3 regions of the Blautia sp. MSK.20.85 genome follow, and region 1 is predicted to be linked to each of the others. Evidence: riboswitches for the same ligand, from Rfam matches in the RefSeq annotation. Region 1 holds a riboswitch; each other region holds the start of a gene.

Region 1 (3,283 bases):
AAACCTTGCAGCGATGATCTACAATTCTGAAAAACTGAAAAATGGTTCCAATGAACTGATCTATGCATTGATCGCTCTGGATGCCGCAGATATCCAGATCCCGGGAAATGCGAAATGGAACCGTGCTTCCATCATCAGGGCACTTGGAGAATTCCAGAATCCGACAACCGGTGGAATCGGACTTACCGATGCAAAAGGAGGAAGCTCTGATATTACAGCCATGGCGCTGCAGGCCCTTGCTGTCTACAGAAACCATAATACAGCCGCAAAAAATATTTCAGACAAAGCACTCACTTACCTGGCAAATGCCATGGGAGATGATTTCGGATATGGTACCTGTGAAAGTACAGCCCAGGTTCTTCTGGCACTGACTTCTATGGGAATTGATCCGTTAAGCGATGATTTTGGTACTGTAAATATGAATATGATCACAAATCTGACTGGTTATATTCAGAGCGACAATGGTTTTTCACATTCCATGTCAATTTCAAAATCCAGCGAAATGTCTACAGTACAGGCACTTCAGGCACTGGATTCTTACAGACGTTTTGTAAATAAGGAGACAACATACTGGGATCTGAAAAACAAAGGAGAACATGCAAAACACAGCTGGGATGCAGGAACAGTAACAAAGAAATCCACCTGTAAGACAAAAGGAACAAAATCTTATACCTGTACCTGGTGCGGAGAGAAAAAGACCGAATCAACAGCTCTTGCAGCACATAAGTGGAGTTCCTGGAAGACAACGAAATCTGCAACTGTTTTTGCACCGAAACAGATCACAAGAACCTGTTCTGTATGTGCCAAAAAAGAAACAAAGAATTCAGGAAGCAAACTGAAACCAACGATCAAACTGAACGCATATGGAATTCGTCTGAATCCGGGAAAATCTACTAGCAAAGTGAAAGTCAGTGGTCTTGCAAAAGGAGATTCCGTGAAGTCCTGGAAATCCAGCAATACTGCAATTGTAAAAGTAGATAAAAAAGGTGTGATCACCGCACAGAAAAAGACAGGTACTGCTTATATCACAGTAACTCTGGCAAGCAAAAAAACGGCGAAACTGAAAGTCGTTGTACAGAAAGGAACAGTAAGAACTGCGGCCATAACCGGACTGCAGTCCAGAATAACCATCAGTAAAGGAAAGACAACGACCTTAAAGCCGATACGCAGACCAATAACATCTGCTGAAAAACTTACATACAGTTCCTCCAATAAGGCTGTTGTCACAGTAAGTTCCAAAGGTGTGGTCAGAGGTGTGAAAAAAGGAACTGCGGTAATTACAGTAAGATCCGGAAAAGTTTCTTACAAATGCCGTGTAACTGTAAAATAAATACTGATCATTATGAAATAACCCCGCCTATAACTCTGATTCACGGGATTGTCACAGAAAAAGAAGTGTGTTATAATTTCTGAACAGTTAAATATGGAGAAAAAACAATTACCGGTTTTAAGTTCTCTGCCACATCGGCAGGGCCAAGAGGGAACAGGGTGAGAATCCCAGGCAGTCGTGCTACTGTATTTGTTTAGATCTTTCTGTAACCATTGTACGGATCTGTATGAGAAGGGGAGGGATCGTGATTACATAAGCCAGGATACCTGCTTAAAGCTGCTACCAGTTATTACACGCAATGATAAATGGAGGGGGAGATTGTTTGGTTTTGTGTACCTATTTTTCGGGACACAGAAAGAAACATTTCCTGAATTCAGAGATATTGCGGTAGCAGATGGTATTGTTGAAAACATGATCATTATATACGGATGCGATATCTTTCAGGGTATTGCATCCGTTTTTTTGTTGAGAGGTTAAAAAATGCAGAAAACACTGGTGTGGCGTTCGCAGAAAGAAAGAGAAAAAACATTTGTAAGAGGATGTGCAGAGAAACACGGAGAGAGAATTCTTGTTATCGGACAGCCTTATAGCCGAATCGGGGACGAGGCACTGAAGAATAATATCCGGATCAGAGAAGTGAGCCTGGAAAACTGCGTCAGAGAGATTGGCAGAGAAAGTTTCGCCGGATGTACAAGGCTTCGAACAGTAAGATCAGAGAAAATAAAAGTTATAAAAAACAGAGCTTTTTCCGGTTGTGTAAACCTGAGAAGTTTTGAAATCCCGGCTACAACAGAATATATTGGAAAAGGGGTTTTGTACGGGTGTAAAAGACTGCAGAAGACAGTTTTTGAAGAGAATAAGAAAATCATCCGAATTCCGGCAGAAGCTTTTATGGAGTGCCAGGAACTTTCCGGAGTAGTGCTTCCGGAAATGATCACTGAGATTGGGCGAAGGGCATTTTATAAATGTGGGAATCTGACAGAGATAAAAATTCCTCAGTCTGTGGAGCGGATTGAAAGAGAGGCGTTTTATCAGACCGGACTGCAGAAGCTGGAACTTCCTCAAAAGCTGAAATTTATTGGAGAGAGCGCTTTTCTGAAGTGCAGAAATCTGGAATATGTCCGGGTTCCGGAATATGTGGAAACTGTGGAAAAATGGGCGTTTCACGGGTGCAGTATGTTGAAAACAGTGGAATTTTCCGGGGATCCAGAAGTGCTGGGAGAATGGATCATAAATAAAGGGACAAAGATCCTGTGCAGAAAAAATACCAGAGTCGATGACTATTGTAGGAAGTATGGATTTGCGGTAGAATATCTGTAAAAGCGACCATTTTTTGGTGGAAAGAGGAGAAGGATGAGGGAAAGAAAACCTGTGATCGGCGTTACCTGTAATTTTGACTACAGGGATGCTGTTGGAATGGTTTCGGGCATGGGGATCACCGGGCAGGACTGGGACTTTGTCAGCGGTGATTATGTGTATATCCTGGAGAAAGCCGGTGCGATTCCTGTGCTGATCCCGCAGTATGGAGATCTGGAGGCGGCGAAACCGTTCCTGGAACAGCTGGACGGAGTGCTGATCTCCGGCGGACATGATGTAGGGCCGGAGCGGTACGGGGCGTTTCCAAAAGGGTACTGCGGAACGATCATGCCCATGCGGGATGAGCAGGATATTGCGATTTCCAGATATTTTATGATGGAAAAGAAAAAGCCGATCCTCGGGATCTGCCGTGGCATTCAGATCATGAATGTGGCCTGCGGCGGAACCCTGTATCAGGATCTGGAAAAAGAAGGGGGGTTTGAACATCATTTCGGGGATAAGTACCCGAGAAATGTGGCGTGGCATAAAGTGAGCATTGCCAAAGACAGTATATTGGAAAAGACTTATGGGAACCGGGAGATCCGGGTGAATTCTTTTCATCATCAGGCGATAAAAGATGCCGGGGAGAATGTGAGG
Region 2 (3,283 bases), on a different contig from region 1:
AAGTTTTCTCATCTTTGGAAGCATCTGCTTTTTCTGCAGTCTCCTTGTCGGAGGAGTCTTCTTTTTTGTCTGTATCATCAGTTGTTTCTTCCACATCACCTGTCTTTACAGGATCTTTGACGCTGACTTTATGGTCATACCATTTACCTTTTTCTCCCAGAAGTGCCACATCAAATTCCTCATCAATGGCAGGTACCGGGATATCAAACCCGTAAACTTCCTCTGTATAACCGTCGCTGTATTTTACTGTATCTGTGGTAGGTTCAATGATCTCGGCGCCATCCTTCTGTGCATCTTCTGCAGTTCCTGCAAACAGATTTACGATCTTCTTGGAAACCAGGCTTACATGGATGGTCATCTTGCCATCTTTGACCGTAAGCTCTCCTTTTTCGTCATTGGCCTCATTTACATGGAACATACTGCTGTCTGTGTCAAACTCTGCTGTATAAACACCATCTTCCAGGGTATCTGTCTTGGCTGCGTCTGCCTCTTTCTCATTGGAAGCTTCTGCATCCTCTTTGGAATCGTTTTGGGCAGATTCGGTTTTTGCGGAATCTGTTGCAGCCATTGCAGGCACAGAGCCAAGGGCCATGGCTGATGCACTTACCATTGCAAGGATTAAGTTTACATAACGTTTTTTCATAATAATCTTCTCCCTTCCATAGATACAGCAATCTGCCCGGAAGACAGTCTTCCTGATCTTTCCGGGCAGTTACATGGATTTCTTATAGGTATCTGAGCTCACTCAGATCGTTTCATATTTATTATTCTGCGGAATCCTCAGCGGAATCAGCCTCTGTATCTGCTGCTGCGTCAGAATCTGCGGACTCATCTGTGCTTCCGATGGAGTCGATAGCTGCTTTTGTATGATCTACATAAAGCTGCTCAACAGCCTCGATACGTCCAAGACCTGCGATCTGTGTATCAACATTCTCGAAGTTTCCGGATGCTACAAACTGGCTCTTCCAGGAATCCTCATCATCACCGGCCATATCGTTGTTTGCATGGTCTCCGGCAACAACCATCAGCGGACGAAGAACAACGTTCTTGTATCCTGCCTCTTTTACCTTCTCGATAACCTTGTCGCAGGCTGTATCTTCCGGTTTACCCTCTACAGTACCGATGAATGCGTTCTTGAATCCAAGGTTTTCCATCTGTGTCTGCATCTGATCGTATGTAATGTTAGCTGTATGAGATGTTCCATGTCCCATGAATACGAATGCTGTGCCAGCCTCAGCTGCTGCATCCATGCTGTCAAATCCGGCTTCTTTGCAAGCCTCATCTGTGATTGCCTGAGCAACGGCTTTCTTGTCATCGTTGATCACGGTTGCATCGTCTCCAACCTCACCGAGCATTGGCTCTGCGATAGCTACAGACTCGAATTTATCTTTATAGCCATTGATCGCTTCTGTCATCTCATCGTACTCAGCACCATGCATCAGATGAGTAGGCTGTACAACCAGATTCTTAACACCATTCTCTACTGCACGGTCAAGAGCCTGCTGCATGTTATCGATCACTTCATCATCTCTTGCCTCTACATGGTTGATGATGATCTGTGCTGTAAATGCTCTTCTTACAGACCAGTCCGGATAAGCTTCTGCAAGAGCATCCTCGATTCCTTTGACATCCTCTGCACGGCTGTCATTGAAGGAAGTACCAAAGCTTACTACCAGAAGCTCGTTCTCACCGATCTCATCCTGGTTACGTGGATCGTCTTTGGAAGCGTCTCCTGTGTCACGTCCGAAGTAATCCGGATCAGCGTTCTCGCCCTCTACCAGTTCTTTCTGAGCGTCTGTCAGAGCATCCCATGCTTCTTTGGCTGCCTTGCAGTCCTCATCTGTTGTGTCAGTTCTCTCCTGAACATAGATCTTGTCGATCAGAGCTGCTACATTGTCAGCTGCTTTCTGGTCTTCATCAGAAGCCTCTGTGGTATCAGCTGCCTCAGTACTCTCATCTGCGCTCTCTTCTGTAGCGGAATCATCTGCTGCCATTGCTGTTGTAGCTGCACCCATAGAGCATGTCATGGAAACTGCGAGCATCAGAGCTAACATTGTTTTTCTTTTCATTTCTTATCGTCCTCTTTTCATGTATTTCCAGAATACTGATATGTACAAAAAAACGGCTGCTTTCTGCGGCCGCCTGCTCACACACGATTCTCTCGCAATACACATAAAAAGAAGTTCTGTATTGTTATTGAGAATACAGATTCGTAGACCGCGAATCCTGGATCTCACAATAAGGCAGTTCTCCTGACTTGGTTCCACACTGCTTTCCCTTCCCGGTTTCCCAGTGGTATTTAAAAACAGCTCCCCGTTCACAGTGACGGTATCGTTCCGGATTCTCACCGGATTCTCTTTTGCACATCCGACTGGACGCAACCTTATTGCCATAACATTTGTACATATTCGATTTTACCTGGTTACTTATTTTTTTACCACAAAATCACAAAATTGTCAAGATTGCTGTCGGACGAATCATGGTGCTTCCCCTGCATCTGTCAGTTATTTTCAACATACTCCTTTCAATATTCATGCACATTATGCATGGTTTTATATGATTTATGTTTTTTATTTATGGTACAGTGATTTCCTACAACATAAAAGCAGCCCCTTTCCGCCATCACTGTGACAGCAGAAAAGGGCCGCTCATATTATTTACTGAAGTACTCCTGCTCAAGGTATCTGGCTACATAGATACCGCTGGCGGATGCATGGGAAAGAGAATGTGTCACACCGCTGCAGTCTCCGATAACAAAGAGACCTTTGTGGCAGGTTTCCAGATTCTCATCGATCTCAACTTCCATGTTGTAGAATTTAACCTCAACACCATAAAGCAGAGTATCGTCATCTGCTGTTCCAGGTGCGATCTTATCCAGAGCATAGATCATCTCGATGATTCCATCCAGGATACGCTTCGGCATAACAAGGCTTAAGTCTCCCGGTGTTGCGGAAAGAGTCGGTGTTACGAAGCTCTCCTCAATACGTGCTTTTGTGCTTCGTCTTCCACGGATCAGATCTCCGAAACGCTGTACCATAACACCACCGCCAAGCATGTTGGAAAGTCTTGCGATGCTCTCACCATATCCGTTGCTGTCATGGAACGGCTCTGAGAAATGTTTGGATACCAGAAGCGCAAAGTTTGTATTGTTAGTGTGTTTTGCAGGATCTTCATAGCTGTGGCCGTTTACTGTGATGATTCCATTGGTGTTCTCATTAACCACAACACCTCTCGGGTTCATACAGAAAGTACGGACCATATCCTCAAACTTCTCGGTTCTGTA
Region 3 (3,283 bases), on a different contig from region 1:
CTTACATATGGCAAGACATATCGGTGTCAAATATGTGGTCCGCTCTACAACTGCTACAGGTGGTGCCTATAATTATGCTTCTTCTCTTGGAATTCCAAGCATTCTCATCGAGAGGGGCGGACACAGTTACTGGACCTGGGAGGAAGTGGAACAGGACAAAAGAGACGTCCGTCATCTTGTGTTTCATCTTCAGGGGAAGAAATGTCACGGACTGAAACATTACCGTCAGATGCTTCTGGAAAATGTGGTATATGAATATGCACCATATACCGGATGCTGGTATCCATCCAAAAAGCCTGGAGAGTACTTCTTTAAAGGAGAAGACCTGGGTGAACTGAGAGATTACTACGGAAACCTGCTTTATACATCCATTGCAACAGAAAATGGAGTTGTACTTTATCAGACAGCCAGCCTGAATATTATTGAGGACGGACCGATGATCGCCTATGCAGCGATCACAGAGACGCTGACCTGATATTCGCAGAGCTTTTCCACCAAAAATTGTTTTATTCAATTCCTATAGAAGCGATAAGAAAACCGGATTTTACCGTTTGTTGTTCTGTTTGTAAAAACAAACGCGTAAAATCCGTATTTTTTTGACAAATCGGATAAACTCAGTTGTTAAATACCTAACGGGGTATATGTACAATTCAAACAGCTTTGACAAAATTGATAAATATTCTAAAAATACAACATTTTTCTATGGACAACAGCAATAGATTTATCATATAATAAATCCGTAATTTAACAGCATTTGCTGATTTTTACATCAGTCGTTGCAAGTTCCGAGAGGATTAATAGGGAAACCGGTGTAAATCCGGTACGATCCCGTCACTGTAATGGGGAATCCTCAGATAAAATACCACTGGCCGGGTGCGTGAGAAATAGGGCCGGGAAGGTGTCTGAGGGTGAGGAGCCTGAGTCAGGAGACCTGCTTGTAATTGTTTTAAGATGATTCTTACGGAAGATAGGAAGCAAGTTTTTTTGTGTGTGCCCGTATTTCGTCACGGGCTTTTTTCGTGCGTATTTCTAAAATTCCATGCATTTTCTGCATATAAAGAATCCCATTATAGTTATTATTATCTTATATAAGTTGAAACGGCTATGCTAAAAATCACATCAAATGAGGAAAGGAGTAAAACGTGACAAAGAAACAAGTAGGAAAAAGATTTCTCCAGATTATCATTGTATTATTTGGAATCAGCTTTTTCACATTTGGACTGACCTACCTGTCACCTGGTGATCCTGCGGAGATCATGTTGACAGAGTGTGGTAATCTTCCAACACCAGAACTTCTGGAACAGACAAGACATGATCTCGGCCTTGACCAGCCATTTCTTGTGCAGTATGGTTCCTGGCTGAAAGGTGTTGTAACAGGAGATATGGGACAGTCCTATTCTTTCAAAATGCCGGTAACGGATAAACTGGTATCCTGTTTCTGGCCGACGCTGAGGATGTCGTTGCTGGCACTTCTGATGATGGTCATTATTTCCATACCGCTTGGAATACTGGCCGCTGTATATCAGAACAAATTCCCGGATTATTTTGTAAGAGGAATTACCTTTGTGGGAGTATCTGTTCCAAGCTTCTGGCTGGGCCTGATCCTTCTCAGCATCTTTGGTGTTCAGCTTCGCTGGATCAATGTTGCCGGAGGCAGTACAGATTTTAAATCCATGATCCTTCCGGCGCTGACACTTGCACTTGCCATGTCTGCAAAGTATACCAGACAGGTAAGAAGTGCAGTACTGGAGGAACTTCACCAGGATTATGTCACAGGTGCAAGAATGCGTGGGATCAAGGAAAGAGTCATTCTCTGGAAACACGTTCTTCCTAATGTAATGCTTCCGCTGGTAACACTGCTGGGGCTTTCCCTTGGAAGTCTTCTGGGAGGTACTGCAGTTGTAGAGATCATTTACAACTGGCCTGGAATGGGAAATATGGCAGTAAAGGCAATTTCCTGTCGTGACTATCCTCTTGTACAGGGCTATGTACTCTGGATCGCGATCCTGTACATGTGCATCAACCTGCTTGTGGATCTGTCCTATACTTATCTCGATCCAAGACTTAAGGAGGATAGATAATTGAAAAAGGTATTACGAACATTCAAAGAAAATAAACAGTTCACTCTTTTCTTTATTCTGGGTCTCGTGGTGATCGGTGTTGCGATCTTTGCACCGCAGCTTTCCCCATATGATCCGTTGGATGCAGTTATGACCGAATCACTGCAGGAGCCAAGCTCCGCTCATCCGTTCGGAACGGATAAGCTTGGACGAGATCTTCTTTCCCGTGTTATCTTCGGAACAAGAACCTCTCTGATCATGACCTTATGTCTGGTTGCGGTGATCTTTGTGATCGGTACATTTTTAGGAGTTATCGCCGGATATTTCGGTGGTGTTGTGGATGCAGTGATCATGCGTATCGCGGATATGATGATCTCATTCCCCGGCCTTGTTCTGGCCATTGCCATTGCCGGTATGCTCGGACCGAATCTGGTCAATGCCGTTATCTCCATTGCGGCTGTAAGCTGGACAAAATATGCCCGCCTTGCAAGAAGTATGGTTTTGAAAGTCAAGAAGAGTCTTTACATAGAGGCAGCTGTGGTAAACGGAACAAAGACCTGGAAAATTCTTCTTGTACACGTTCTTCCCAACATGGTAACCCAGATGGTGGTAACTGCAGCGGCAGATATCGGAACCATGATGCTGGAACTGGCTTCCCTTTCATTCCTGGGATTTGGTGCAACCGCGCCGACACCGGAATGGGGACTGATGCTGAATGAAGGAAGGACCTACATGGCAAAAGCGCCATGGCTTATGATCTACCCTGGTATCGCTATCGTGATCTGTGTTGTTGTTTTCAACATGCTTGGAGACAGCATCCGTGATGTACTGGATCCGCGCCAGGATCAATAAAACAACTCTGTAACAAACCAACACCATATGATCAGTATTATTTATCTTTAGGAGGATGAAATGAGAAATAACGTAGTTAAAAAAGTGCTGGCTGCTACACTTGCATGCATGATGACTTTTTCCATGACAACAGTGGCTCAGGCAAAAGGTGACAAAAAAAGTGATAAGGAGATCACCATCGGAGTAACAAGCTTTGCAGATACACTGGAGCCGACAGAGCAGTATTTCAGCTGGGTAGTATCCCGTTATGCGATCGGAGAGTGCCTCACAAAATTCGATGAGAACGGTGAGATCGTTCCATGTCTTGCAGAAGAATGGGAGAACAGCGACGATGGAAAAACATGGACCTTCAAGATCCGTGAGAGCGTAAA

The links. Region 1 has a riboswitch for cobalamin ahead of G5B12_RS09485 (leucine-rich repeat domain-containing protein). Riboswitches for the same ligand answer to the same signal wherever they lie in the genome.
Region 2: it holds a riboswitch for cobalamin, as region 1 does, so the genes downstream of both, G5B12_RS09815 (sirohydrochlorin cobaltochelatase) here and G5B12_RS09485 (leucine-rich repeat domain-containing protein) in region 1, are expected to answer to the same signal.
Region 3: it holds a riboswitch for cobalamin, as region 1 does, so the genes downstream of both, nikB (nickel ABC transporter permease) here and G5B12_RS09485 (leucine-rich repeat domain-containing protein) in region 1, are expected to answer to the same signal.

What each region holds. Positions count from the first base shown of each region.
Region 1 is NZ_JAAIUN010000014.1:22,214-25,496, reverse strand. It holds gene G5B12_RS09490 (Ig-like domain-containing protein) at 1-1,330, shown strand, start outside; cobalamin riboswitch at 1,433-1,618, shown strand; gene G5B12_RS09485 (leucine-rich repeat domain-containing protein) at 1,811-2,650, shown strand; gene G5B12_RS09480 (gamma-glutamyl-gamma-aminobutyrate hydrolase family protein) at 2,684-3,283, shown strand, end outside.
Region 2 is NZ_JAAIUN010000015.1:24,334-27,616, forward strand. It holds gene G5B12_RS09810 (hypothetical protein) at 1-643, opposite strand, end outside; gene G5B12_RS09815 (sirohydrochlorin cobaltochelatase) at 765-2,069, opposite strand; cobalamin riboswitch at 2,226-2,401, opposite strand; gene G5B12_RS09820 (NAD(P)/FAD-dependent oxidoreductase) at 2,654-3,283, opposite strand, start outside.
Region 3 is NZ_JAAIUN010000003.1:128,042-131,324, forward strand. It holds gene G5B12_RS02855 (M14 family metallopeptidase) at 1-475, shown strand, start outside; cobalamin riboswitch at 764-953, shown strand; gene nikB (nickel ABC transporter permease) at 1,143-2,081, shown strand; gene nikC (nickel transporter permease) at 2,082-2,912, shown strand; gene G5B12_RS02870 (ABC transporter substrate-binding protein) at 2,973-3,283, shown strand, end outside.